DNA from 2 places in the Staphylococcus ursi genome. Region 1 is predicted to be linked to the other one. Evidence: a T-box and tRNA genes for the amino acid it is inferred to sense, from the RefSeq annotation. Region 1 holds a T-box; the other holds one or more tRNA genes.

Evidence for each region. A T-box is a leader RNA that pairs with one kind of tRNA and senses whether it is charged. The one in region 1 lies ahead of serS (serine--tRNA ligase), so its partner is inferred to be a tRNA-Ser.
Region 2: it has a tRNA-Ser gene. The T-box ahead of serS (serine--tRNA ligase) is inferred to sense a tRNA for this amino acid. The anticodon was not compared.

What each region holds. Positions count from the first base shown of each region.
Region 1 is NZ_CP048279.1:1,878-15,597, reverse strand. It holds gene GZH82_RS00060 (AzlD domain-containing protein) at 1-330, opposite strand; gene GZH82_RS00055 (AzlC family ABC transporter permease) at 327-1,019, opposite strand; gene serS (serine--tRNA ligase) at 1,332-2,612, opposite strand; T-box leader at 2,686-2,878, opposite strand; gene hutH (histidine ammonia-lyase) at 2,928-4,430, opposite strand; gene GZH82_RS00040 (NAD(P)H-hydrate dehydratase) at 4,778-5,590, shown strand; gene gyrA (DNA gyrase subunit A) at 5,885-8,521, opposite strand; gene gyrB (DNA topoisomerase (ATP-hydrolyzing) subunit B) at 8,557-10,488, opposite strand; gene recF (DNA replication/repair protein RecF) at 10,502-11,617, opposite strand; gene GZH82_RS00020 (RNA-binding S4 domain-containing protein) at 11,614-11,853, opposite strand; gene GZH82_RS00015 (DsbA family protein) at 11,973-12,662, opposite strand; gene dnaN (DNA polymerase III subunit beta) at 12,948-13,720, opposite strand, start outside.
Region 2 is NZ_CP048279.1:843,550-861,233, reverse strand. It holds gene GZH82_RS03725 (acyltransferase family protein) at 712-1,722, shown strand; gene GZH82_RS03720 (aminotransferase class I/II-fold pyridoxal phosphate-dependent enzyme) at 1,837-2,997, shown strand; gene menB (1,4-dihydroxy-2-naphthoyl-CoA synthase) at 3,187-4,005, opposite strand; gene menH (2-succinyl-6-hydroxy-2,4-cyclohexadiene-1-carboxylate synthase) at 4,022-4,813, opposite strand; gene menD (2-succinyl-5-enolpyruvyl-6-hydroxy-3-cyclohexene-1-carboxylic-acid synthase) at 4,800-6,470, opposite strand; gene GZH82_RS03700 (isochorismate synthase) at 6,463-7,821, opposite strand; gene GZH82_RS03695 (1,4-dihydroxy-2-naphthoate polyprenyltransferase) at 7,996-8,934, shown strand; gene GZH82_RS03690 (ABC transporter permease) at 9,250-10,014, opposite strand; gene GZH82_RS03685 (ABC transporter ATP-binding protein) at 10,011-10,661, opposite strand; gene GZH82_RS03680 (GNAT family N-acetyltransferase) at 10,654-11,229, opposite strand; gene GZH82_RS03675 (YolD-like family protein) at 11,368-11,778, shown strand; gene GZH82_RS03670 (CPBP family glutamic-type intramembrane protease) at 11,961-12,563, opposite strand; gene GZH82_RS03665 (YkvS family protein) at 12,570-12,755, opposite strand; gene GZH82_RS03660 (lipoate--protein ligase) at 12,943-13,935, shown strand; gene GZH82_RS03655 (IDEAL domain-containing protein) at 14,157-14,375, opposite strand; gene GZH82_RS03650 (competence protein ComK) at 14,612-15,229, shown strand; tRNA gene GZH82_RS03645 (tRNA-Asn) at 15,443-15,517, shown strand; tRNA gene GZH82_RS03640 (tRNA-Ser) at 15,519-15,607, shown strand; gene GZH82_RS03635 (CHC2 zinc finger domain-containing protein) at 15,907-16,275, opposite strand; gene GZH82_RS03630 (SdrD B-like domain-containing protein) at 16,885-17,684, shown strand, end outside.

The sequences.
Region 1 (13,720 bases):
TTAGAATAATCCGATAGTTCTCAACAATGCCACACTGACCATACCGACAATGACTGTTATCGTTAAACTCCTTGTCCAAAAAGCAATGATAAGTGTCGGAATGAGCGCGATGATAAAGTTCCAATTCAATGTATAACCCATCACACCTCCTTGTTGCTGAATGAATCCATCCACCACTAATGCAGTAAATAAAGTAATCGGAATAAACGTCAGCCACTTGAGCACCTTTTCAGACAGTTCCATACGCGAAATCATGACAAAAGGGGTGATTCTGATGAGTAAAGTGCCAAGTCCTGCTAAAAAGATCGTCCAAAATACGTACATGCTCATCGGTCAATCACCATCCCTATCGTCGCACTTAAAGTCGATGCAAGTAAAATTGCTAAATATGAAGGCAAAAACAAACTGAGTAGTAACATCATAACAATAACAATTGCAACTAAGTAGAGATACACACGTAACTTCGATTTCGTAATGCCCTCAAATTGTGAAATTGCTAAAAAGATAAACATCGCTGTAATCGCATAGTCTAAGCCAAATACTTCTGGATGTTGGAAGAAATCACCTAACAATCCCCCGAGCACAGTGACCAATGCCCAAAATAAGTAGGCCAATAAATTTAAGCCATACATCCACTGATATGTAATCGTGTGCCCTTTCGAATAAGGCGTGATAGCAACAGCAAATGTTTCATCCGTTAACAAAGACCCTACACCTACCCTATGTATCAAATGATCATGTTTGAAATTCGGCGCCAATGTCATACTTAATAAAAACATACGACTATTGACAATCATTGCAGTGAGCACAATGACCCAAATCGGTGTCTGTACGGCAATGAGTGCGATAATAATAAATTGTGCTGCCCCTGCATAAACGAGTAAAGAGAGCAGTAATATTTCTAAAATGTTGAATCCTGATGTGACACTTACAATTCCAAATGAAAAGCCTACCCCAGCATATCCTAGTACAGTTGGGAGACAATCTTGGATACCTTGTTTAAATGTAGTATAAGACATTGAGACTCACCCCCTTGAAAATTTTTCTTATTATAGTACAACTTATCTCATTACGCTATCAAGTCAGTCTTACCTCATACGTACCTCAGCCTAACCTACCGTGTAAAAACACTTTTATAAAGGAGTTTATATAGATTTAATAATATTGAGATAACAATTGATGAGGTATGTCTTATTTTTTACTTTTATTACTTTTTACCCTCCCTTGCCCTCTTCAGACGTAAAAAATCAGAAGTTCGCATATTAAAAATACGAGCTCCTGATTTGATTTCAACTCACCTTTATTTAATTGTTCGTAACTTCATTTTCATCTTATAGAGGTTTAATGACAGTTTGTCCACCCATGAATGGCACTAACGGTTCAGGCACCGTAATCGTACCGTCTTCATTTTGATAGTTCTCTACAATCGCCGCAAATGTACGACCTACTGCTAAACCAGAGCCATTTAACGTATGTGCGTATTCAGGTTTGGCATCTTTATCACGTTTGAAACGGATATTTGCACGACGCGCTTGGAAGTCTACACAGTTTGAACATGAGCTGATTTCTTTGTAGTCATTGTAGCTTGGTAACCATACTTCTAAGTCATATGTTTTACTTGCACCGAAACCAATATCGCCTGTACATAAAATCACGCGACGGTATGGTAAGTTCAATGCTTCAAGAATCGCTTCTGCATTTGATGTCATTTCTTCTAAAGCGTCCCATGAATCTTCAGGTTTTTCGATACGTACCATTTCAACTTTATTGAATTGGTGAAGACGGATTAAACCACGTGTATCACGGCCTGCTGATCCCGCTTCACTTCTGAAACATGCTGATTGACCTGTAAACTTAGCTGGTAAGACACCCGGCTGTACAATTTCGTCTCTATAGTAGTTTGTCAAAGGTACTTCTGCAGTTGGAATTGTGTATAAGCCTTCTTTTTCTACTTTAAATAAATCTTCTTCAAATTTAGGTAATTGTCCTGTACCGTACATCGCTTTAGCATTGACTAATTGAGGCACCATCATTTCGCGGTAACCGTGTTGTGTCGTATGCATCGTAATCATAAAGTTCATTAACGCACGCTCTAATTTAGCACCGTCATTTGTTAAATAAACGAAACGTGCACCAGATACACGTGCGGCACGGTCAAAGTCTGCCATTTCTAATGATTCTACTAAGTCCCAGTGTGCTTTCGCTTCAAAGTCGAACTCACGTGGTGTACCCCATCTTTTAAGTTCTACATTATCAGAATCATCTTCACCTTCAGGTACATCATCGTGAATAAGGTTTGGAATACGTGATAAGATGTCATTTAATTTCGTATCCGCTTCTTTTAACTGTGCATCGATATTTTTAATTTTTTCGCCTACTTCACGTTGCGCTTTAATCGCGTCATCCGCATTTTCTTTATTACGTTTCTTTTCAGCAATTTGTTGAGATGCCTTGTTACGTTCTGCTTTTAACTCTTCAGTTTGTTGTATGTAATCGCGGCGTTGTTGGTCTAACGCTAACACTTCATCTACAACTGACGGATCCATTTGACGTAACGCGATTTTCTCCTTAACTCTCTCTGGTTCATTTCTGAATAATTTAATGTCTAACATAAGTCGACTTCCTTTCATAAAGTAAATTAAAATTTAAGGAGGATGACTCAAAATAAAAAACCACATCCCTCACACAAGGGACGTGGTTTGACGTGTTGCCACCCTATTTAACAGACAGAATATGCCTGCACTCTCACAAAAGTTAACGGTTTCACCCGAATTGTTTTCAAATGTGGGTAGATTTCGTATAGGTCTGTACATTTGTTCTCACCGACCACAAACTCTCTAATTCCATTGCTATACTACTTAATCCACAAACAATTATTTATTTCGATTTCACATTTAATATAACAAAGAAAATTTCGAATAGCAAGCTTATTTCTGATACGCCAGATTCTTTAAATATTTCGCCACATTTTCAATATCTTGATGAAATGGTCGGTCTTCTTGAATCGATGGCACGATTTTACGCAACGCTTCGTACTGTTCGCGTGTTTTTGGTGACAATTGTTCTATCCCTCTTATTTCGACCGCTTGTGACGCAATAATCGCTTCTATCGCAATGACGCGACGTGTATTTTCTAAAATTTGATAGCCATGACGTGATGCAATCGTACCCATTGAGACGTGATCCTCTTGATTGGCTGATGAAGGAATCGAATCGACACTCGCCGGATGTGCCAATGTTTTATTTTCTGATACAAGACTCGCTGCCGCATACTGCATAATCATCGCACCACTTTGCAATCCTGGTTCTGGGCTTAAAAAGGCAGGGAGACCCCCGTTTAATTGTGGATTAACCAAACGTTCAAGACGACGTTCTGCCACGTTTGCCAATTCACTTGTCCCGAGCTTTAAGAAGTCTAATGCAAATGCGACAGGCTGACCGTGGAAGTTACCGCCAGAAATGACTAATGTCTCGTCACCTTCATTAAAAATAAGTGGGTTATCATTCGCTGCGTTCATTTCAAATTCTAACTTTTCACGAACGTATTGAAACACTTGGAAGCTGGCCCCATGAATTTGCGGAATACAACGCAATGTATAAGGATCTTGGACACGCATTTCCCCTTGGCGTGTTGTAAGTTTTGACCCTTCAAGCCAGTCTGACATCCGTCTTGCTACAGCCGTCTGTTCTTCAAAATTACGCACTTGATGAACCGCTTCATGATAAGCATCTGTAATACCATGTAACGCTTGATGTGTTAACGCGGCAATCCATTCTGCTTGATATGCTAAATTTTCAGTTTCTATCCATGAAATGACCCCTTGTGCTGTCATCGCTTGTGTGCCATTAATCAGTGCCAATCCTTCTTTCGCTTGTAACGTTAAAGGCTTACGGTTTAACTGTTTTAAGATGTCCGAGCTGTCTAAAACTTCACCTTGGTACTCGACTTTACCTTCACCAATTAACGCTAGTGCAAGGTGTGACAGTGGCGCTAAATCACCCGAAGCACCGAGAGAACCTTGTTGTGGAATGACAGGAATGATACGTTGATTGATGAAAAACACCAATTGATCTACTAAATCCATCGTCACCCCTGAATGACCTTTCAATAAAGTGTTTAAACGTAAAACCATCATCACGAGCGAAACATTCGATGCAAAAGGGGCACCGATACCGCACGCATGTGAACGTATTAAATTGACTTGTAATTGATTATACTTCTGTTGATCAATGAGTACATCGCTAAATAAACCAAACCCTGTTGTTATCCCATACACGGTCTCTTTATTCGCAATAATCCGTTCTACAATCGCACGACTTCTTTCAACGCGCGCTTGTGCTTCCTCAGTCACTTCTACTTTATCCTCATATGCTAAAAACTGTCGTATAGCCTCAATCGTCAGCTGCTCACCTGTTAAACGTAATGTCATTGTAATCCTCCCATCTTTCATCACGTGACACAAAAAATGTCTATTTCTTTCAAGTATAGTTTTAGGAAATCGTTTTCACAATACTTTCAGCCAAACTCGTAATATGGTATCAAATTAACCTTTTAACGTACTAAATGAATTCACTTAAGTAAATATAGAAATTTAAGATACTTTTTCAAAAAAATAAAAGCGCTACAAAATAGGGGAGCATGCATGGTCGCCTACTTTTGCATAGGGCTATTACAAATGGTCGCATTGAAACCTTGGAATTCCTATTGACGAACAAGCAAACCAGGTATAATATATCTTGTTGTAATAATGGAAATTCCAGATAGGAGGTCTCAAACGTGAAAACATTGTCAGCTGTTCACATTCCTAAACGTAAGGATGACACACATAAAGGTGACTATGGACGTATTCTGTTAATTGGTGGCAATGCCAATTTAGGTGGCGCAATCATGTTAGCAGCGCGCGCTTGTGTATATAGCGGAAGTGGCTTAATTACAGTCGCAACGCATCCAACAAATCATGTCGCATTACATTCTCGTTGTCCTGAAGCAATGGTCATTGACATTAATGATACGAAAAAACTAACGAAAATGATTGAAGCTTCTGATTGTATTTTAATCGGACCAGGTTTAGGGTTAGATTTTAAAGGTAACAATGCAATGACATTTTTACTGCAAAATATTCAACCCCACCATACTTTAATTGTGGATGGTGATGCGATTTCAATCGTAAGCAAACTTAAACCTGAAATTCCAGCTTGCAATGTCATTTACACACCACATCAAAAAGAGTGGGAGCGTTTGAGTGGCATTCCGATTGAGGAACAAACGTATGAAACAAACCGTGCAGCAGTTGATCGTTTAGGTGGTACGGTCGTGCTTAAAAAACACGGTACAGAAATATACTTTGAAAATGACGCATACAAGCTTGAGGTTGGTAGCCCAGCGATGGCAACAGGCGGCATGGGGGATACACTTGCCGGCATGATTACAAGTTTTGTGGGGCAATTTGACGACGTGATTGATGCAATTACAAGTGCGACTTATACACACAGTTACATTGGAGATAAGTTGTCAGAGGATATGTATGTCGTACCCCCATCAAAAATTATTGATGAAATTCCTTATGCAATGAAGCAATTAGAGGAATAATAATTTTTTACGAATCGTAGGAAGAAAGACTTGGAAACTTCAATGTTATCCGAGTCTTTTTGTTTTAATTGGGAAATACATACTGTGCAGTTGCCGAAAAGCCATCAACGTCACCAATCATGTAATAAAGAGGTGAGGCACATAGAAGCACGATTCAATCAAAGCGTTGGCAAGTTGAGACGAGACTCCTAGAAACGCGCCGCATGGTTCAATAATCTGACGGTAACACGGTTGCCAAGTAAAAAGGCGATGATCTCTAAATTACACGAGACCATCGCCTTTTCAAATTATATATTATTCATCTTCATTTTCAATATCTTCATTCACGCGATCCATAAAGTCTTCTCTTAATGTTTCACGTTCTGGTGATGCTTCAGGTTCTGGTGCTTCCGTGTGAATCGTATCGCCAGGTGTCGCATCATCTACAACAACTTCTATATCATCGCTTGCCTCTGACGCTGTTGTATGTTCATCCGCTTCGATGTCTTCTGGCTCTTTCTTCACTTTCGCTACTGTCGACACATATTGTTCATTATCTAATCGAATGAGACGAACACCTTGTGCCATACGACCATTGACAGAAATATTAGAGACTTCCATACGAATGATAACACCTTGGTTTGTCACAACCATTAAATCTTCGTCACCTTCAACAGTTGTAATACATACGAGTCGACCATTACGCTCTGTCAGTTTCGCTGTTTTCACACCCATACCGCCACGGTTAGACAGACGGTAGTCTTCTATCGATGTACGTTTACCGTAACCTTTTTCTGTCACGACTAGAATTTCATTTTGATTGTCATCGTCTGCAACGTCTAAACCAATGACTTCATCACCGTCTCTTAAACGGATCCCTTTCACCCCTGCAGCGATACGGCTCATCGCACGTACGTCAGTTTCTTTAAAACGAATGAGTGACGCTTGGGCTGTACCGATAAGAATATGTTTCTCACCATCCGTTAAACGCACCGCAATCAGTTCATCGTCATCACGGAATTTAATCGCGATTTTACCGTTACGATTAATACGGTTAAAGTTGCTCAATGCTGAACGTTTGATTAAACCTTTTTTCGTTACGAATACGAGGAAGTCTTCTTCAGAGTCTATGTCTTTCACTGCAATCATTGTACTGATCACTTCATCTTGATCCAGCTCAATCGCATTGACAATTGGAATCCCTTTAGACTGACGGGAGAGTTCCGGCACTTCATAACCTTTCAGTTTGTAGACACGTCCTTTGTTTGTAAAGAACAACACATGGTCATGCGTACTTGTCGTCACTAACTGACTTACGAAATCGTCATCAAGTGTATTCATGCCTTGCACGCCTCGACCACCACGATTTTGTGCACGATATGTTGAAGCAGGCAGACGTTTAATATAGTTGTTATGACTCAATGTGATAACGATTTGCTCTTCTGGGATTAAATCTTCATCTTCTAATTGATCAATACCACCGAGTTGAATTTCAGTACGACGATCATCGCCAAACTTCTCTTTAATCTCAGTCAATTCTTCTCGGACAAGTTCTAATAGCTTTTCTTGATCCGCTAAAATGGCTTCTAATTCAGCAATATACGCAATTAAATCATTATATTCTTGTTCAATTTTGTCGCGTTCTAAGCCTGTCAGACGTCTTAAACGCATGTCTAAAATGGCTTGTGCTTGGCGTTCTGAAAGGGCAAAACGTGACTGTAAACTTTCCATCGCAACTTTATCTGTATCTGATTCACGAATGATTGTAATGATTTCATCAATGTGATCCAGTGCAATTCTTAAGCCTTCAAGAATGTGCGCACGGTCTTTCGCTTTACGTAAATTGTATTCAGTACGACGGCGTACAACTTCTTTTTGATGCTCTAAGTAATGATAAAGTGCTTGCTTCAAGTTAATCAATTGGGGGCGTCCATTGACTAAAGCAATCATGTTCACACCAAATGATGTTTGAAGTGGTGTTTGTTTATATAAATTATTTAAAATGACGCTCGCATTCGCATCTTTACGCACATCGATCACGACACGCACACCTGTACGTAAACTCGTTTCATCACGTAAATCTGTAATGCCATCGATTTTTTTATCACGGACTAACTCCGCAATTTTTTCAATCATACGTGCTTTATTCACTTGGAATGGAATTTCTGTCACGACAATACGATCACGACCGCCACCACGAGATTCAATTTCAGCTTTAGCTCTCATAATAACAGAACCGCGACCTGTTTCGTAAGCACGTCGAATACCACTCTTACCAAGAATCAACCCGGCAGTTGGGAAGTCTGGGCCTTGAATGTCTTCCATCAATTCACTAATCGTAATGTCTGGATTATGACTTAGACTCAGCACGCCATCAATCACTTCACGCATGTTGTGTGGTGGGATATTTGTCGCCATTCCAACCGCGATACCTGACGCACCATTGACGAGCAAGTTAGGGAAACGTGATGGCAAGACGCTCGGTTCACGCTCATTACCGTCATAGTTGTCGATAAAATCAATCGTGTCTTTATTGATGTCGCGTAATAATTCTAGTGCAAGCTTCGTCATACGTGCTTCTGTATAACGCATTGCCGCGGCACCATCACCATCCATCGAACCGAAGTTACCTTGACCATCTACAAGTGGATAACGATAGCTGAAATCTTGTGCCATACGTACCATTGCTTCATAAATTGACGAGTCACCATGTGGATGGTATTTCCCCATGACATCCCCTACGATACGAGCAGATTTTTTATACGGCTTGTCAGGGGTCATCCCTTGTTCATTGAGGCCATACAAAATACGACGATGTACAGGTTTTAGACCATCTCTTACGTCTGGCAAAGCACGAGATACGATAACACTCATCGCGTAGTCTAAAAACGATTCGCGCATCTCTTTGCTGATATTACGTTCATTAATTCTTGATTCAGGTGTTTCAGCCATCAAGATATCCTCCTTCTCATTTTCCAATTCTCATTCTAGAAATCCAGGTTAGCGTATACGGCGTTATCTTCAATGAACTGACGACGATTTTCAACGACATCGCCCATCAACATTTCAAAAGTTTGGTCTGCTTCAATCGCATCATCCAACGTCACTTGCAACATCGCACGGTTTTCTGGATTCATTGTTGTCTCCCATAACTGATCTGCATTCATCTCACCTAAACCTTTATAGCGTGCAATAGACCATTTTGGCGTAGGATTCAGTTTTTCTTTTAATTTATCAAGCTCACGATCATTAAACACATAATACTTTTGTTTACCTTGCGTCAGTTTGTACAACGGTGGCTGTGCAATATACACGTAACCCGCTTCAATCAATGGACGCATAAAGCGATAGAAGAACGTGAGTAATAACGTACGAATATGCGCACCATCGACATCCGCATCGGTCATAATGACAATCTTATGGTAGCGTGCTTTCGAAATATCGAATTCGCCGCCAATGCCTGTACCAAATGCGGTTACCATTTGACGAATTTCATTGTTGTTTAAAATTTTATCTAAGCGTGCTTTTTCAACGTTTAAAATTTTACCACGCAACGGTAAAATCGCTTGTGTACGTGAGTCACGCCCTGATTTTGTAGACCCCCCGGCAGAGTCACCCTCTACTAAGAAAATCTCACTTTCAGACGGATCTTTACTTGAACAGTCAGCTAATTTACCTGGCAAACTTGAAATGTCCAAAGCAGATTTACGGCGCGTTACTTCACGTGCTTTTTTAGCAGCAATACGTGCGCGTGATGCCATAATTCCTTTTTCTACAATGATGCGTGCCACTTGTGGATGTTCAAATAAAAAGCGTTCAAAAAGCTCTGAGAACACACGGTCAACAATTTGCCGGACTTCAGAGTTTCCTAATTTTGTTTTCGTTTGACCTTCGAATTGTGGATCGCCATGTTTAATCGACACGACTGCTGTTAAGCCTTCGCGTGTATCTTCACCTGATAAACGATCTTTATCTTCTTTAATCAACTTGCTTTGTGCACCATAATTGTTCAACACCCTTGTTAATGCACGTTTAAAGCCGTCTTCGTGCGTCCCACCTTCATACGTATGAATGTTGTTCGCATATGTCAGTAGATTTGTCGCAAAGCCACTGTTGTATTGTAGTGCGATTTCCACTTCAATATCGTCACGTGTTTGGTGTACATAAATCGGCTCATCATGTAAAGGCTCTTTATTTTCGTTTATAAGCTCCACATACGACTTAATTCCACCTTCATAGTAGTAACTATCCTCACGCACGTTTTCTTCGTTACGTTCGTCTGTGAGCGTAATACGGATACCTTTATTTAAAAACGCCAATTCACGAATACGTTTTTGCAATGTTTCATAGTTATAAACTGTTGTCTCTTGGAAAATCGTACCGTCCGCTTTGAAACGGATGACTGTTCCCGTTTGATCTGTATCGCCCACTTGTTTTAAATCAAAAGCAGGGACACCTTTATGGTACGCTTGATGATGAATACGACCGTCTCTGTGCACATAAACTTCTAATGTGTCACTTAAAGCGTTTACTACTGATGAGCCCACACCGTGTAAACCACCTGAAACTTTGTATCCACCGCCGCCGAACTTACCACCGGCATGTAATACTGTCAAAATAACTTCGACTGCAGGACGTCCCATCTTTTCTTGAATATCAACAGGAATCCCACGTCCATTGTCCGTAACTTTAATCCAATTATCCTTCTCAATGACTACTTCTATGTTATCAGCATATCCTGCAAGTGCTTCGTCAATACTGTTATCGACAATTTCCCAAACGAGATGATGCAGACCGCGTTCTGAAGTTGAACCAATATACATACCTGGTCGCTTACGTACCGCTTCAAGACCTTCCAATACTTGAATCTGACTTGCGCCATAGTTTTCTGAGTTGTTCACATCAGCCAAAACTTCCACCTTCACTTTCTGCCTATTGCTTTATATTTCCTTGTGTAATCCGATATACCTTTGCATCCTTCATAATTTCATGATCAATACCATCTACTGACGTGGTTGTGACAAAAGTTTGCACTTTATGTTGAATGGTGCTCAAAAGATGTGTTTGACGTGCATCATCCAACTCACTTAAAACGTCATCAAGTAATAAAATGGGGTATTCCCCCACTTCCTGATTCATTAATTCTATTTCTGCTAATTTTATCGAAAGTGCCGTCGTGCGTTGTTGACCTTGAGAGCCGTAAGTTTGTGCATCCATGCCGTTCACTTGAAATGCTAAATCGTCGCGGTGCGGTCCATACAAACTCACACCTCGCTCAATTTCACGTTCCATATGGTGTTGCACATCTTCTAGCACTTGTTGAATTAAGACGTCCTCAGACTGCGAGACGTCTTCTATTTTGATGCTTGGTAAATATTGCAGTGTCAAAGTTTCGCGTTCATTCGTAATGCCAGAATGAATCGGCGCGGCAAGCAATTCTAACTCTTTAATGAATTGCTGCCTACGCTGAGTCACTTTAACCGCATATTCCACAAATTGATGATTCAATACTTCAAGCATCGTCGTATCTTGTGTCTTTTTAAGCTGTAGTTGCTTCAAATAATGGTTACGTTGTTTTAAAATGCGTTGATATTGAGATAAATCATTCAAATACAAGCGCGAAATTTGACCGAGCTCCATATCAATAAAACGTCGTCTCACTTGTGGTGCACCTTTGACGATACTTAAATCTTCCGGGGCAAAGAGGACGACATTCAAATGGCCAATATACTGGGTCAAACGACTCTGTTCTAAATGATTCACCTTGACTTTTTTTCCTTTTTTCGTAATAAACATCGTGAGCGGCATCATGCCATAACGAAAATTAAGCTCACCTTCTATTTTAGCATACTCAGCATTAAAGCGAATTAATTCCCTGTCATTCGTTGTACGATGGCTTTTTGCGAGTGCCAAAGTATAAATCGATTCTAATAAATTGGTTTTCCCTTGTGCGTTTTCTCCGATTAAGATATTGACCTCTGGGTGACAATCCAGGCTTATCTGTTCATAATTGCGATAATTTTCTAGTTGGAGTGTTTTGAGTTTCATTGCTCACCGAATTTGATGATGTATAAACCTACTTCAGGAATGTCTAATTGATCGCCATCTTGCAGTTTTTTGCCACGACGCGTTTCCAATTCGCCATTTAAGAAGACTTCATATTCACTTAAGAACCATTTCGCTTGGCCCCCAGATTCAATAATGCCTTCATAGTTTAAAAATTGTCCTAAAGTTAGTGCGCCATCAACGATTACTTCCTCAGCCAAATTCATCACTCCATTCATATTTGCTCACTTATATATTATACATTTTTATTGCGAAAATTTCATGCTCTAGAAAGGAATTTTCACGTAAAAGTTTCATGTGGAACATCTGAATCTGTTTCAATGGATGTACATCAATTTTATTCTTCAAGCGCTTTATCGATTTCATCTTTAATCGCGTCGAAATCTGTCTCGTCTTCAATCTGTTTACCGTTCACGTATAGTGCAGGTACGTATGGGACTTCCTCTTTTTTCGCTAATGTATGATCTTGTTGCGCGCGTTTAGCAATCTCACCATTTTTATCACGATAAGCTGTCGTAATTTGTTTACGTTCTTGCTCACTCAAATCTAATTTTTGTAATTGCTTTTGAATTAAATCGTCTGTTAACCAATGTTGACTACCGACATCATCTTTATTTTTAGGTTGCTGTTCATAAAGTGCATGATGAAATTGCCAATATTTCTCAGGGGCATATTGATTCACTGCGAGTGCTGCTTTGGCACCAAGTTCAGATTCGTCCCCATGGATTAATACGTTGACATAACGAAATTCAACTTTGTTATTGTCGATATATTCTTTTTCTAATTTAGGTTTAATTTTACTTTCAAAAGCTCCGCAATACGGGCATTTAAAGTCTCCAAATTCTACAAGTAACACTTTAGAATCTTTTTTACCTTGTGTCGGTTGCTTTTTAGTCTCTGCTGCAAGTGTTTCTCCTGATCTGCTATTTCCTTTGTTCAATGTTTTAAAAGTGGCAAAGCTTAAAAAGATACCTGCAACGAGTGCGACAACAATGAATACAATCAACCATTTATTTTTCTTTAACATAGGTCCATTCCTCCATTCATTAGTTATATTAATTATACTAAAGTTAAATCACTTTGAATAATTACACGTGTAAGTTCAGCAAATGACTTTAAAATTTTGTCATTTTTTTGCAACGCATTGAAATGGTGACACTGTTGAAATGTTGGTGGATTTTGCTTTTGACTTTGTCCCGCAGAATTTTCACATATTTTGTGCAAACTATTAGGAAAATCTTAATGGTTTAGCTAAGCATAAAAAAAGCAGTTGGTTTGGTAGCCAACTGCTTTTTTATAACGTCGTAGCGGTTTAGTACGTACGGATAGGTAAAATAAGTTGTGTAACAGTGTCATCATCTTTCGGTTTTAAAATAAATGGTTTCATCGTTCCGAAAAATTCTACTTCAACTTCTTCGTTATCGATGGCCTTAAGTGCGTCCATCATGTATTTCGAGTTGAAAGAAATCTTTAAGTTGCCACCTTCAACATCATTGGCAGTGACTTCTTCTTTAACCGTACCAATTTCTGGTGATGTAGAAGACAATTCGATTTGCGTGTCACCTGTGCTTAATTTGATAACATTATTGCCACCTTCACGCGCAAGTAATGACGCACGATCAATCGCATGATAAAAATCAGAGTTGTTGAGCCCTAACTTAATTTCATAGTTTTCAGGGAATAAACGAGATGTATCTGGATAATGTCCCTCTAATAAACGTGAAATAAAGTTGACATTGCCTACTCTAAATAAAACTTGATTCGATGCGAAGAAAATATCGATATGATCTTCACTGTCAGTCATAATTTTGTTTAACTCAGCTAATGCTTTACCAGGAATGATGACATTTTTATCTTGAATTTCTTCTTCAAGCTTCAACTTTCTTACAGCTAAGCGGTGTGAATCGGTCGCAGTGCATATTAATTCATTTTGTTGTATAAGCCAGTTCACACCTGTGAGTACTGGACGTGTTTCTGAGGTGGACACTGCAAAATTCGTTTGTGCAATAATGTTTTTCAGTACTTTTACTGGTAATTGTAGTGCATCATCACTAGAAACTTGTGGTAAAAGTGGGTACTGATCTG
Region 2 (17,684 bases), 840 kb from region 1:
TTGATACCGTATTTTGTATAACTTGCACTGTTCCAACGATTTTGGGTTTTTGATTGCCCTCATGTCTTCCCTTTCCGAGGGGCTGACCCTTCAACTCAATTCGGCTTGATTGAAGCATACATGAGATGGAAGCTGAATTGGATTTTGGGCGCAGTACAGAAATCTGATGTGCAACAAAGATTTCGTAGTACTGCCCCCGCAAGGCTGACTAGACTTCTCAAAAGCCTACGTATTGAGAAGTCAGACAGCTACTGCGATAAACAGTCATCGCTATTTAAAGTAAAGACGTGACTGTTAACAGTATGCACTCATTCCCTCAGGAGTCTCAGCCTTCTGGGCAATCTTAGATCAAACACAGGAAAACTGAGGGCAAGTTTTTGAAATTAAAAAACAATAGCCTCAATTTTTTATGTACAATTCATCCTTATTTTTCATCTGTTTTATAATTTTAAATGAATCATAACTTCATAAGTAGGAGCGGCTGAAAAAGTGAATGCCCCAGCCTCGACACTAGATATTATAAAGAAGCTTGCTCTACCCTTAACGATTATTTTTAGTCCCCTCAATTATTATAAGCGAAATTTCATCTTTCTCAACATCGTGCCTTTAATATTCTTACAAATGATTGTGTTTAATATTCATTTTCTTTGCATTATGAAAAGGATTTATAATAACCTAATGTTGATATTAAAAAAGGAGACACACAGTAATATGGCACAAACTAAAAAGAGAGATACATTTTTTGATAATGCACGTGCAATCTTAATATTTCTTGTTGTGTTTGGACATTTAATACAACCTTATACCGATGCACATCCAACAGTATATGCACTATATTTACTCATTTATAGCTTTCACATGCCAGCGTTTTTATTTATTTCTGGTTACTTTGCTAAAAATGTCGGACGTGCGGATTATATCGAAAATGTCGGCAAAAAATTGTTAGGCCCTTACTTGATCTTTTTCGCATTTTTTTCGATTTATTACTTTATTACCGGTAAAAATAGTTCACTAGACTTAGATCCATTTGACCCAGTATTTGCACTTTGGTTTTTATTAACACTCTTTTTCTTCAATGTCATTATCGTCATTGTTCGTCAATTCAAACCGATTTACGTGCTCCCGATTGCGATTTTAATTGCAGTATTAGCAGGTTACTCTACTGATGTCAACGGGTATCTGAGTTGGTCACGTACACTTGTATTTTTCCCTATCTTCTACATCGGTTATATTATGGATGGTAGATTTAGTCGTTATATCCGATTAAGACGTTTTATGCCAGTGTCGGTGATCGTGTTAGTAAGCTTCTTTATTTTTTATACCGTACACCCTATCGATTCGGACTGGTTACTCGCAAGCACACCTTATAAAAATATTGAAGGCATCGAATTTTTATTAAGCCCATTAAAAAGATTGAGCTTATACGTCATTATTCTAGGGACGATGTACGCCTTTCTTAATTTAGTGCCTAGAGCGCATCATGTATTTACATATATGGGCTCACGCACGATGTATGTTTACTTACTCCACGGTATTTTTATCGGTGTCATTCGTGGCCATCAAATCTATCCATTTATTGAACACCCTTGGTTAGGATTGTTGTATAACTTCCTATTCGCATGTTTTATCGTTTGGATATGGTCGAGTAACTTTGTGGCAAAATGGACGAATCCTGTTGTTCATTTACAACGCCCTTCCGCATTTAAACCTTATAACCAATAAATGATGAAGTTAACATGAGAATACATCTCCTATAGTCATCACTTTATATTAGATTTTGGCTATACGGTCGTGTTATTCTAAATGTTAACTTCTCTTTTTTTAGGACGTGATAGGATGAAATTAGAACTCAATACATACGCACAATATTTAAAAGCACCAAGTATCCGCCAGTTTTCAAGTAAAATCAATGAAATGAACGATGTGATTAATCTGACAATTGGGCAACCCGATTTTCATATGCCCGATGCCGTTAAACAAGCGTATCAAGATGCGATTACAAATGATTATACGACTTATTCCCACAACAAAGGCCGTCGTGACACACGTGAAGCTGTCGCAAATTATTATCAATCCCGCTTCAATGTTCATTATGACCCGGAAGAAATCATTATTACGAATGGCGCTTCTGAAGCATTAGATACGGCACTCCGTTGTATGATTAATCCAGGAGACGAAATTTTATTACCTGGGCCTGTTTATGCGGGCTATATTCCGTTAATTCAAACGTTAGGTGGCGTACCTGTATTTATCGATACACGTGAGACAGGTTTTAAAGTGACCCCTGAAGCAATTCAACAGCATATCACACCGCGTTCACGTGCGATATTACTCAACTATCCTTCCAATCCAACTGGGGCGATATTGACGGCTGAAGAGGTTGCAGCTATTGTCGACGTGTTAAAACTGCACCCTTTGTTTGTGATTAGCGATGAGATTTATGCTGAGAATACTTTTGGTCACTCTCACACATCTTTCGCGCAGTTTGATGAAATTCGTGATCAATTATTGTTAATTAATGGTTTAAGTAAATCTCATTCAGCTACTGGAATTCGTATCGGTTTTCTATCAGGTCCACAATACTTAATCGACAAGCTGACATTTATGCATGCGTACAACTGTATATGCGCCAATGTACCCGCACAAATGGCAACAATAGCTGCATTACGTGAAGCCGTCGATGCACCTCAAGTGATGAATCAAGCCTATGTCGAACGTCGAGATTACCTCGTCAATGCATTACAATCGATGGGCTTTCGCTTAGACGGTGTGCCACAAGGTGCATTTTACATTTTTCCTAATATCGAAGCCTTTGCCGAAGATGACTTTGCTTTCTGTGTCGATGTATTAGAAAATGCAGGTGTTGCGATGGTGCCTGGTTCCGCATTTACTGATTTCGGTAAAGGCTACGTCCGCATCTCATACGCTTATGATATGGCACAATTACAAGAAGGTATGGCACGTTTACGACAGTATTTGGAAGCGCGTTATTCATAACTTAATACATGATAAAAGTAGCTGGTGTTGTGAGATGATTCAACAGCAACATCTGCTACTTTTTTGTTATCATTCAGCAATGTCACTCTCTTCATATTCAAATCGATATTCAATGTCAAAGTAAAAAGCCCATTCTACTCACTCAATGAATATAACGGACTTTTCATCTTACATCTTTAAATTAAAGACTTATGGAAATTTAGGAAACTGATCAAAGTCAGGTTCACGTTTTTCTTTAAACGCGTCACGACCTTCTTTCGCTTCATCTGTTGTGTAGTATAACAATGTCGCATCGCCAGCGAATTGTTGTAAACCAGCTAATCCATCTGTATCTGCGTTCATCGCTGCTTTTAAGAAACGTAACGCTGTTGGTGAATGACGCATGATTTCTTTACACCATTGCACTGTTTCATCTTCAATGTCAGCAAGTGGTACAACTGTGTTGGCCATACCCATGTCCAACGCTTGTTGTGCATCGTATTGACGGCATAAATACCAAATTTCACGTGCTTTTTTATGACCGACAATGCGCGCTAAATAACCTGAACCGTAACCTGCATCAAATGAACCCACTTTAGGACCTGTTTGACCAAATTTTGCGTTATCAGCCGCAATTGTTAAGTCACATACGACTTGAAGTACGTTACCGCCACCAATGGCATACCCTTTTACCATCGCGATAACTGGTTTCGGAATGATACGAATTAAACGTTGTAAATCTAATACATTTAAACGTGGAATTTGGTCATCACCGACATAACCGCCATGGCCACGTACTTTTTGGTCTCCACCAGAACAGAACGCTTTGTCGCCTTCACCCGTTAATACAATGACACCTACACGTTCGTCATCTCTTGCACGTGTAAATGCATCAATCATTTCTTGTACTGTATTCGGTGTGAATGCATTATGTACTTCGGGACGATTAATTGTTACTTTCGCAATCCCTTCAAAAAATTCATATTTGATTTCTTTATATTCTTTTAATGTTTCCCATTGTCTTTCCATGGTGGACCTCCTCAAGTTAACCTTTTATAAACTCTAATAGTATTGTATCAAATTTAACGCCATCTTCCACATTTACCGTATGGCCGACTTGCGATACGACTGTCAATTGTGCCTCTGAAAGCGTGTCAGACATACGTTCAGCAATGTGTACAAACTTTTCATCCCATTCCCCTACGATGAGTTGCACAGGCAATTTCAAACTTTCTAATTGTGGCCATAAGTTTGGCATATGTCCTGTACCATAATCACGCAATGCTTTCGCTAATCGCTTCGGTTGTTGTGCAAGTCTCAGCTGACGAATGTGTTGGCGTGTGGTCTCAGTTAAAAAGCGTTGCGTTTGGAACAATGGCAATTTTTCCCAATCATTCACAAACACTTCAATACCCGCAATTTCAAGGACACGTGCCCGAGCTACATCCACTTGTTGACGTTCGAGACGTGCATCATCATCTTCAATTCCAGGTGAGCCACTTTCTAACATAACACCTGCCAACGCGTCTTGATATTGCAATGCATAAGCTAAAGCAACACGTGCACCCATTGAATAGCCATGAAGGTATAGCGTGTAGTCTTTGAACTGTTCCAACACAACATGTAATTGCGTACATACCCAGTCAAAATTCCATACAACATCTTCTGGTGATTGATCTTGACCGTGGCCAGGCAAATCCACACTTAAGATATGTGCCTCTTGTGTCAATGGCTCAATATGAGATGAAAATGTGCGTTGATCACCCATAAAACCGTGCAAGAGGACGATCATTTTATTCGTTTCTGACTGTGCTGCATACCAGTTATAATGTAACATTCACAACTTCACTCAATTTCTGATATAAATTTTGATGTGCTTCGTAATTCGCTTCACGCTGCGTCACGACTTCAAATAATGTCGGTGTCATCGTTGTCAAATGACTGTATTCAAACGATTGTAAGTCTTGGAATCGTTTATAGTTAAAGTCATACAACAATGCTGCATGTTCAAAGTTCAAACCAGTCGGCGTACCAAATAACCGTTCAAAATGTTCAGGTGCACCTTCTTTTTGTGGTAAATAAGAAAAAATACCGCCACCGTCATTGTTTAATAAGACAATGTTCATATGGATATCGTTCAGTTTCGACATTAATAGTCCGTTCATGTCATGATAAAATGCAATATCGCCTATAAGCAATGTCACTTTTTTATGTACAGCCATACCGAGTGCTGTAGAAACAACGCCATCAATGCCGTTCGCCCCTCTATTTGCATAAATACGTGCTTGATGGTCAATATATAAATTATCGATATCACGAATCGGCATACTATTGCTGACAAATAACGCGTCGTCAGCCCCTAATTTATCGAGTACACGACTGACATACGCCGCTTCATCATTTGCCGTTTTTTGATGTGCTTTGATCGTATGTCGCGCCTGCTCTTCTATACTTTGCCATTGTCGCAACCACATTTTTCGGTAAGCAGCAGGTATATCCCCTAGTGCTCTGAAAAAGTCATTGGCCGACATTTCAAAAAAGTAATCTGGATTTTTCGGAAACGCATCTATATCCGCATTATTTTGGACTAAAATTTGTGTCGCATCTGTCGTTTTCAACCATTGATTTAACTTTTTAGAGACGACTGGTTTACCGACACGAATGACAAAATCAGCCGACAAGTCGAGTCCTGAGCGCAACAATAAATCATACGTCGTGACGACATTCGGATGTTGTGTCGCGCGAATACCATTAAGTGGATCAGCCAATATCGGCAAATCATATATCGTCGCGAAAGTTAAAATTTGTGAAATATCTTGAAGCTGCATGTCCCCTACTACAATCAGCCCTTTAGATTGCTTCAACACTGGAAGAATTGCACTGAAATCCATCGTTTTTTGATAGTGTGGACGTTCATAATGATATGACGTCAACAAATCTTGGCACGACAGATCCGGTGTTAACGGTTCACGGAAAGGTAAATTGAAGTGCACTGGACCTTGGTGTGGACCGTCGAAAAACTGACTCGCCTTTTGTAACTGGTATTTGTTCACATCCAGTGTATTCGGCGTCCCATCTGCAATCGGTAAATCGAATTGGAAACGCACATAGTTTTGAAACATATTGACTTGATTGATTGCTTGTGGCGCACCTACACCTCTTAATTCATGCGGTCGATCACTTGTCAGTACAATAAGTGGCAAACGACTAATATGACTTTCAGCAATAGCAGGCACATAGTTTGCAGAAGCTGTGCCAGATGTACAAAGAATCGCGACCGGACGTTGACTGCCTTTGATCAAACCTAACGCAAAAAAAGCAGCACTTCTTTCATCGGGATGGATCCACGTTTGAATATGTGGATGACATTCAAACGCGAGTGCTAAAGGAGTGGAGCGTGACCCCGGACTTATCACGACTTCACGTAACCCATATGCATATAACTCTGACACAAAATGAAACACTTGCTCCGTCAAAAAGCGTTGATTAGTCATGTTCACTCACCCCTAAAGCTACCATCATCGGTTTGAATTTTAATGCTGTTTCAGCGACTTCTTCTGCTGCATCCGAATCTTTCACAATGCCTGCACCTGCAAACAATAACGCTTGCTGATGATTCATTAACATCGAGCGAATCGCCACGATAAATTCACAATCATCGTACATATCTACCATACCGACTGGCGCACCGTAAAGGCCACGTGCCCCAAATTCATGCGCTTCAATATATTCTAATGCGCGTGCTTTCGGATATCCCCCTAGCGCAGGTGTTGGATGTAAATCATCTATCAGCTCAATATATGATTTATGCGCTAACAGGCCTCCAATTTCAGTATATAAATGATATAAATGGTCATTTTTCAATACTTGTGGCTCACGATTATAATCGGCATACTGAATAAACGGTCGAATATCTTCAAGAATACTTTCGACGACAATACCGTGTTCAATTAAGTTCTTTTCATTTTTTAACAACGCATTAATACGCGCCTGATCTTGTACTTCATTGTGTGTTCTTGGAATTGTTCCCGCAACTGCTTTCGTTGATAACATACCATTTGTGACCTTAAATAATTGCTCTGGCGTTTGAGAAATAAAAATATCATCTTCTGACTCTAACGCGAATAAATAACTATTTTTTTCATTTTTAAGTGCACGATATAACACAGCCCCGATTTCAATATCCGCATCAAATTGCACCATACGACGACGAGAGAGCACGACCTTTTCATCATGCGCTAATTTTGCTGTCGTTTCCTCAACTAATGCTTCCCACTCATCTTTATATATATCTTCAATCCGCTTAATTTGTGGCGGCGTTGTATTTTGCACGACCACGCGCGGTAAATGATTTAATTTTTCAACTAACTCATAAAATTGCTCAATCAAAAACGCTTCTTTTTGTACAGTATATGTTAAAAACGTTTCTTGATTGACTTGCGATATTAAGACTTCAGGTAAAATAAAATGATTCACACCAAAGCGACGCCATTCATCCCCCATCCGCTTAGTAGAAAATTGAAATCCACCGCAAATACGTAAATGATGGCGTTCAGAATCGGGATGGATTAATGCGATATCATCTTTAAATTTTTCCCATTCTTTAAAAATAGAACGTTTATTTGTAAAATCATTTTTTATTTTTGCAGCAACACGGTATCCAAAAAAAGAAGTTTCGTTATCATTTAATCGAAAATAAAAACGGTCCCCTGCATCTTCTTTCGACATATCGAACAACGTAATCGGATCTAATTGTTGTTCTAATTTGACTTCAACTGAGACCCATTGTTGTTTTGTTTGTTGTACCGCGTCGATGATTGCCTGTTCGCAGACATCAACACTCATCCCATACTCACTTCTTTCATCATAATCAAGTTTTATCCATTATCACATTTTAACATTTTTAAAGACGATTGTGTGCACAAGTGTCTTTTCCATAATATTGTTATTGATTTCATTGACGAACTTTTTTATAATATCAATGTAATATAAATATTATAAAAAAAGAGGTTGACTAACATGACGTCTCAATTTGAAAAACATTCAACATTCCACAAATATTGGCAACTCATGCGTCCTCATACATTAACAGCATCCGTTGTTCCTGTTTTAGTCGGAACAGCAACTGCAAAACTTTTTTTATTAGGTAGCGAGGACCATCTCCATTTCGGTTTATTCTTAGCGATGTTGTTCGCTTGTTTGTTGATTCAAGCCGCAACGAATATGTTCAATGAATACTATGACTTCAAAAAAGGGTTAGATGACCATGAATCAGTAGGTATTGGTGGCGCCATCGTACGTAACGGGATGACACCCCAACATGTATTAAGACTTGCAATTATTTTCTATATCATTGCAGCAATACTTGGGCTTTACTTAGCAATTCAAAGTTCATTTTGGCTTATTCCTGTTGGTCTGTTATGTATGGCTATTGGTTACCTTTATACAGGCGGCCCATTCCCAATCTCATGGACACCGTTTGGCGAATTATTCTCAGGTGTTTTCATGGGTATGATTATTATCGTAATCGCTTTTTATATCCAAACAGGTAACCTTCAAAATTATGCTTTTTGGATTAGTATTCCTATTGTCATTACGATTGGGCTCATCAACATGTCAAATAACATTCGTGACCGAGTCAAAGACAGTCAAAGTGGTAGACGCACTTTACCTATTTTATTAGGAAAACGTGGCTCGCTTATCTTTTTAGCAACATTTTACGCGATTGCCTACCTCTTTGTCATTTACACTGCACTTTTCAAAGATGGCGGTTCACTGTTCTATTTGCTCGTATTACTTAGTTTTCCATTACCAGTGAAAGTGTATCGTCGTTTCCAAAAGAATGATACACCGCAATCAATGATGCCGGCAATGGCTGCTTCAGGTAAAACGAATACATTATTCGGTCTACTTTACGCATTAGGTATTTACATTAGTGCATTGCTCGGTGGCGTATAAGTTAAATCACTCGATAGAATCGAAGTCTTAAAATTACAAAGGCTTCGATTCTTTTTTTTACAGTTTTATATATCGTACCACACTATTCGCTTATAAACGAAAATGTATTCACGAAATTTTAATATATCTCTACTTTACCATTTTTCTCATTCGTGTCATCCCCTTATTTGCATATGTATGCTTAAAGAAATGCCACGCTTTTGATATCTTCACGCACTTTGTAAAAATTGGGAAGAGCTTCTGAATATCACGCATACTGCACCATAACGGTACGCATTTATCTCTTAAACTCATGCCTCAAATGATTTAAATCAGCTAATTCTGAGACGCTTGTACTAATTGATGACGCGCATTGAAAAATTGTCGATAGGTCAAATACGTCGCGACTAATGCTGAAATAATCGTCGCTGTAGTATGAATAAATACGACCATTAACTGAAACTTAATCGCTTGTATCGGCGGCACACCTGCAATAATCATCCCCGTCATCATACCCGGAATCGATACAAGGCCATATGTCTTCACAGAATCAATCGTCGGCACAATCGCGACTTTGATACTTTCCCTAATCGCATCTTTTGCCGCCATGGCTGGACTTGCACCTAAAGATAGTTTGGATTCAATGACCGCTGTCTCTTTCGTAAAAATACGATTTAAATTTTGATAACTTAAATTGATCGCAATCATGCCATTACTGCCGACCATACCCGCAACTGGAATGATTTCATTTGGTTTAAAATCAATAGCGCCCGTTAAAAGCACGCCACCTAAAGATAAAATTGCGCCTGTTAATATCCCCGCTAAAGAAATCCAAAACGCATGGCGCACCACTTCTGGCTTTCGCTTCCGTGTATTGGCGGCCGCGTTGATCATGATGACTAAAATGAGTAATAGTACAATCCATGGCGTTTCTAATTTAAAAACAAATTCCAGTAAATAACCAATGATCACTAATTGAATAACAGCACGTATCGCTGCAATGATTAAATCTTTAGCAATATGTAATCGCTCTTTAAACGAAACTAAAATGGGAATGAGTAGCAATAATGATGTCAATAATAGCGAAGTCGTACTCATCATGACAAACGCGCCTCCCTCGTTAACATACCATTACGAATTTCCATTTTGCGATGAAATTGGCGTTGACTTTGCGCATCATTGTGAGTAATCCACAAAACGGACATGCCTTCTTGGACTAAATCAAACACCAATTTTTCAATTTGACGACTGCTCTTGTCATCTAACGCACTCGTCGCCTCATCAAGCATCAGTATATCTGGGGTAAACATGAGCTGGCGTGCAATCGTGATACGTTGTTTTTCACCCCCGGACATATGTTGCACCTTGTCCGAAAGTTTGTATTTTTTTAAACCTACTTTTTCCAACAGCGTATTTGCTTTAGACTTATTAAACGAAACTTGACGCACCTTTGCCGGAAAAGCTAAATTATCTTGAATCGTCTCACCAAACAATTCCACACTTTGCGGCAAATAACTAATATGCTGTCTCAATATTTCCGGTGAATAGTGTGCATAAGGTTTCCCTTTAAATTCAATATTTCCACTGGTTGGGCTCATTAAATCTGCAATTAACCTCAACAGCGTACTTTTACCACTTCCAGACGGTCCGACAACAGCAACCGCTTCACCTTTTTCCATATGATAACTTATATTGTGTAAAATTTTGCGTTCACCGCTTTCGTAGCTGACGTTTGTTAACTCAAGCATAGGCGTTCTCCTCATTTTGATAGATCATATAGTGATATTCATGCCCGTAAAGTACTTTTTTCATTTTCTCACGGAACCCTAACTTGCGATACAACTGATAGGCACGTTCATTATGCTCATCACAGTTTAAACTCCATGTCGCTTCTGGATTCGATTGGAGACGTGCTTGAATCAATTTTGTCGCAATCCCTCGACCACGAAACTCAGGAAAAGTAGCAATCGCTTCAATATAATCATCTCCACGCTCTGCCTCTAATACAGGTAATGGCGTACCCGTTTCTAATTGAATGTTTTCATCTAAGGTTAAATTTTGCCAAGCCTGTTCGTATTCCGCTTCGTATTGTCCCGGATACGCAATCAATATACCTGCCACTTGTCCTGCTATTTCATAAATATCCACGTGTTCAATATGATTCCGGTAATGAACTTCTATTGCGCTTTTAACAAGTGCTGCTATCACGGTCTCTTTCTCATAACGACGCACAATTTCAAGTTCCATATCTTGCCAAATGAGGTATGTTAACTCTGCAATCGCACGCGCATCTTGGGATGTTGCTTTTCTAATCATATTTGAGTCACCTCACTCTTTACATTTTAGCCTATTTAACTGACGTTTAAAAATACCTCAACATTTTTACAAACGAATGTTCTAAAAATACTTCACAAAACAGAACAAGTGTTCTATAATCGGATTGAGGTGATTTCCATGCATGATCGTACGCTCCCTACAGCATACCAATCTGAAACAGACTATCGAAAAATTCCAAGACAATATCTTAACACTCGAATTCCTAGAGGGCGTGGCATTGTGAAATGGGCCCCTTTCGCAACATTGCCCGAACAGTTTGAAGCAATTAAACAGTTCGAGGCCAATCAACTTAAAATCGATCGTCCTGACTTAAGCGAAGATCAAATCAATGAACTGAACCAAATGCTGCATTTAAAAATATCGCACAACGCTTTTAGTAAAATTCACTATTGGCGCGCTGGACACATTCATACCATTCAAGGTTATATCGCGAGTATCGATACATTGACGAACGAATTAGTGCTCACTAATGAACGGCGCACAGATCGATTAGTCATCGGGTTGAACGAATTGTATGCTATTGAATAGTATAGGCATGCAACATCATCGCGTGATTTACCTGTAATTGACTTGATTTTATCCTATACCCTGATTTGAAAAAAGATGTCATGATTTGATTCAAAAAGATGTATTGGATATGCTTTTTATCACATTAAAAACACAAAAACACAGCAAACATTGTATGAAAAACAACATTTACTGTGTAAGGTTTAACCATGAAAAATCAATAAAATGACGACCGCTACAATTTGAGCGACTGTTGTGGTGATAATTCGGCGTGTGTACATATAACTAAAACCGAGCAACAATTGGCAAACAAAAATGAATGTCACGATCCACCATTGATCTAAATAGATAAAAAATGAACCTGAAGCTAAAGCACCGACTAATATAGCGAGCCACGGTTTTGAAGTCATACGCACGATTTCTTTTTGTAAGATAGTACGCATATATAATTCATGACATGGCATTACAAATAAAAGCGTCACTAAAATTTGCCATTTAAAATAGACACCTGTTCGTGATAATTGTTTAATCAACGAAGCATACGTCAGTTCTGAAGTAATCCATGAGAAAATGACTTGTATAAGTACAAGCGCAACACCAGTCGCTAACCCTATCGCAATGGATGTTAATAGACGTTTGGATGCAAAATCTCTTTGATAAAATACATAACTAATTCCTGCTATTAACATAATTCCTGTATAGAGTTGCCAATATACACCGTGCTCACCCCACAACAACATTAAAATGATGTGGAAAGCAATAAAGCTTAGTATAAACCAAAGTAGCGGTTTGTTGATCTTTTTCATATGCGTTTATCCTTTTTGTTCAATAATTTTATATCTCTTATGATTAATCACTGTTTTTTCAGGCAAATCTAAATCGCTGAAATTTTCCATAATCGTTAAATCAACAATGACAGAGTTATCATTGATTTTTTCAACTTTTCCTCGTATCCCATCATAAAATTCTACAATGTCTCCTACTTCTGCAATTGTCATCTTTCTGTCCCCCTTAGAAATTTACTAGCATATATTGTACTAAAATTTACATTTTAAATAAACAATTTACGTCAATTGTCAGAAATTATTTACATTCAGTGTCTTTTTAAGATAAATGATTGGAAAAATCGAATTAAATCATGCATAACATAAGTAAGGGCATATTTTGGGAAAGGAGTGTTTCTGAGTGAAATTTATTAGTAATCAAAACCATACTGATCCAACATTAAACTTAGCGATGGAAGAATACGTTTTAAAAACAGTACCTATGGATGACAACGATAGTTATTTCCTATTTTATATTAACCGACCGTCCATCATTGTTGGCAAAAACCAAAATACGATTGAAGAAGTGCATCAACCCTACATCGAAACAAATGCGATTGATGTCGTGCGCCGTATTTCTGGGGGTGGCGCAGTGTATCACGATTTCGGTAATTTGAACTTTAGCTTCATTACTAAAGATGATGGCGATAGTTTTCATAACTTCAAAAAATTCACGCAGCCGATTGTTGAAGTCCTCAACGATTTAGGTGTAAAGGCCGAACTCACAGGCCGCAACGATATTCAAGTTGGCCAAGCTAAAATCTCTGGTAATGCGATGGTAAAAGTGAAAGATCGTATGTTTAGTCATGGGACACTCATGTTGAACAGTGATTTGGATGAAGTGCAAAATGCATTGCGTGTCAATCCTGCAAAAATTCAATCTAAAGGTGTCAAATCTGTCCGTAAACGGGTCGCCAACATTCAAGAATTTTTAGATGAACCGCTCGATATTGAAGCATTCAAAGCGATTATACTTAAAAAATTATTCGGTGAAGCAGAAGTCGAATCTTATACTTTGACAGAGGAAGACTGGAAAAATATTGAAAAGTTAAGTAACGAAAAATATCGTACGTGGGATTGGAATTACGGTAAAAATCCAAAATATAACTTTGAGCGTGAGCATAAATTTGAAAAAGGTTTTGTTCAAATTAAACTTGATGTCAAAAAAGGTCGTATTGCGCATGCTAAAATTTTCGGGGACTTTTTCGGTGAAGGTGATGTGACCGAACTTGAAAATGCACTTACAGACGTTTTACATCAAAGAGCAGCCATCCAAGAAGCGCTCAAAAATTATGATCTTTATCATTACTTTGGTGACATTCCTCGTGATGGTCTCATCGACATGATGGTTTAATACACGTAGACCACACTGTCATTAATCATATTGTATATTAACTTCATCTTATTCTGAGACAAATGTAATATGTTTTACTTTTGCTAGAAGTGTAAATATTCTCTCATTAGTTAATTTCTGAATATAAGACAGTGAAAAATTTAATATAATGACATAAAAACAGGACTACCCCACACATGACGGATAGTCCTGTTTAATTTGAAGACGTGGATATCATTTGACTACTCACCGTTGACTGCCTCCAACTCTAAATATTCATCAGTATACTTAAGAAATGCTTGTTCATTTTTATTGACCAATGCTTCATCAATTAAATGCTGCAATTTCCGCTTTCTTTGGTTCTTTAATGCATGTTCAATCACAAGTTCAACGCCCAGCTGATTAATCGTACGGACCGGGTCAGCAACCATTTGTTTCTTTACATCAGTTTGATTTTTCATGTTGAGTCACTCCTTTGTGTTAAATGCATAGTATTAAGTTATTTAATAGTATAACGAAACATGTCGCAAAACGCAATGAATTTTCTGAATTTTTAAAGTAATTAAGTCAAATTTTTATCTAATTTTTGTAATATTATCCATATATTTACAAAAAGACATTGACTTAATTCAGGATATTCATATAATGGGAATTAGATAGAGAGACCCGACACCTTAAGAGATAGGAGGGTTCTATTATGGACCAAAAATCCAACATCAGGTATGCAATTAGTAAAGGAGATATGTTTTTGAGACCAGTAGATGGTCCGGATGGTGCGCTCATGAGTACGGAAATCTATAGATACGATAGTGATCATTTTATTATTCACGATCGTGCCCAACGTATTATTGAGCGTAGTTGTAGACATTATGGTGAATCGTACTCTGGAAGAAAAGCACAAGCTAAACGTATCGCCAATATCTCTAACAAGACACCAATATTGCTCACTCCGATTTATCAAACCTACTTTTTCCCCACTCACTCGGACAGGGTTCCTGAAAATAGTTGGCTGAATATGCATTACGTAGTCAAACTTAAACCATTAAAAGGCGCCCGTTGTAAAGTCACTTTTGCCAATGATCTAACTGTCACACTGCCTATTTCGCATCATAGTGTTAAACATCAATTATTGAATTGTGTTTATTTCGCTTATTTAGTAGGAAGGTCTAATCAAGTACAAACACATAATCCTGAAAAACCTATTGATTATGACCAGCAACCTTTTAATATTTTTGAAGCTCTATCACAATATGCCTTATTAGAAAATGCAAAAAGGGAATTAGAAGAAAAGAAGAAAAACGCAACTTACTTGTAGCCACTTTATTTTGATATTTTGTATTGAATGAATCATGATTGCATGACTTGCGAGAAAACGCAACATACTTAATTCAGACTATTTCTTTAACAAAGTGTAAAGTTAGCGGAATTTATATACGCATAGTGTAAATGTTCCGTTAACTTTTTTGTTTTTAACCCTTGATTTCTTCAATGATGTTGATATAATAATATTTGTGATTGAAAAAGTTATTCCACAGTAGCTCAGTGGTAGAGCTATCGGCTGTTAACCGATCGGTCGTAGGTTCGAGTCCTACCTGTGGAGCCATGGAAACGTACTCAAGTTGGCTGAAGAGGCGCCCCTGCTAAGGGTGTAGGTCGCGAAAGCGGCGCGAGGGTTCGAATCCCTCCGTTTCCGCTAGGACGTCAAAAAAGTTTAAAATACTTTTTTGACGCTTTTTTTATTTCTTCGTCAAATCCAGTCGTATCAAGGGTTTCAGGAGATTATAAAAATAAGAGACAAACTTTGTTTAACTACCTTTAACTTAGTTTAAAAAAAATTTCGCCACAATGTGACTAGACAATGACTAAAAAATCATCATTTTAGTCACAAGCTAGTCACAAGCATTTTATCAATTAGTCACATCGTTTTATACTCAGATAAAATTACAAAAAAAGGGGGGGGAGGCTGAAAAAGCCCTCCCCTCTTATCTCGCCTTACATTTCTATGCCAGCAAATTCTTCATCTATTTGATCTTTGGGTTCATATTCATATGAAGAAGCATCATATTTTATCGATGATGCTTCTTCATAATTTTTGGCTGTTGTATACTCTTGATCATTTAAATATTTTACAGCATTGATGAAATCTACTCCTAATTCTTTCTGAACAAAGTTAATCGTGTTACCATATTCGCCTTTAGAATACCAGTTGTAAGTGTTTTTCGCTTTGTTTAATACTAAAGAATCATGTTCGATTCCAATATAGTATTTACCTGATGATTTAAAAGAATATCCAAAATCTGATGCGACATCAAAAATCGATTTATTAATCGCATTTTCCACTTCCTTTTTGCTTACTGGCATCTGTTGTGTTTCTATGAAGAAGGCATTCAATGTCGAGATATGCTAGTGTTAGAAAAAGAGCTTATACCATCGAGTAACATATCTCAAATATAAAAAGCATATGGCTGGGCAGGACAGTAATGCCTCTATATTATTTTGGAACGATTGATAGAAACATAAGCGAGGTCCTAATCTTAACCATAGTGATTCTTAAATAGGATGAGGGGCAGCGTTACTTTTTAGGCGTATGGGTTCTTTGTTGTAAAGATTGATTAATTTGTTAAATTTCTTTCTTATTAAGTAGTTGATACCCCAAATGATGAAATATATAAAGCTATAAATGAATTGAAAGATAACGCACTCATATACAGATTGTTATATTATAATATAATAATCAAATTAATTCATGAGTCTTAGTTAATCATTATTTTGTTGCACGGTATTAGTGTACAAAATTAACCCTTTACAAAAAAAATAATACTTATACAGTAGAAAAGATTGCGTTTAAAAAATCTTGATTAATTAAATCTTTTATTTTTTATTCTTGTATTAAAGAGTTTATTATGATAGAATTTTTACGCGATTGATTGGAATTTTAAATCAACAAATGTTATTGGAGATGATATTTAAATGAAAAACCCTAATTCAAAATATGCCAGAACGCTATCCCGATTTTCTATTCGAAAGTGTTCTGTAGGTACAGCGTCCTTTTTAATCGGGACTGTTGCATTTTTCGGCATTCACCACGAAGCTTTTGCAGCTGAAAACTCAACAACGCCTGTCACTGTGACGCAATTACAAGAGGGCTCAAACAAAGCGTCGGCAGAAGAACAAGCTGACTCACAAACAAAAGTGAATGAAACCTCTATAGATGAATCAACAGCTACAACGGAACAATCAAAAACAGATATCGCACCAACTCAAGCTCAAGAAGCGACACAAGCTGAACAAACTTCAGATGCTGCATCATTAGAAGTTAAAGACAACACAACGCAAGCTGAAGAAAGTCCAAAAGAAGCTGACGGTGCTCAAACAGAAGAAACGCAAAATGAAGCGACTGAAACATTACAGAACGAATCACCAGAAAATACATCAAATCGAGAAGTAGAAAAAGAAAGCGTAAGTCGCACACAGGAAAAACCTAATGCACAACAAGAAGCAAAAACACCTTCTAATTCTCAAATTACACGTTCATCGCAACAAGGTATCTCAACTACGACATCTTCACCGCAAAAGAATGATCAACAACTTCCTACAAATGATGAACCAAGTGGTGAGACATCTACATCAAACTCAACTTTAAATGAACAACCTACTGAATCAACACCAATTCCAGACAAAACTGTTAAAACAGAAGAAGTTGACGCTACACGAAATGCAGTGACTGCACCTCGTCAATTAAAGACGGTTAAAGGTACAACACAATTGCG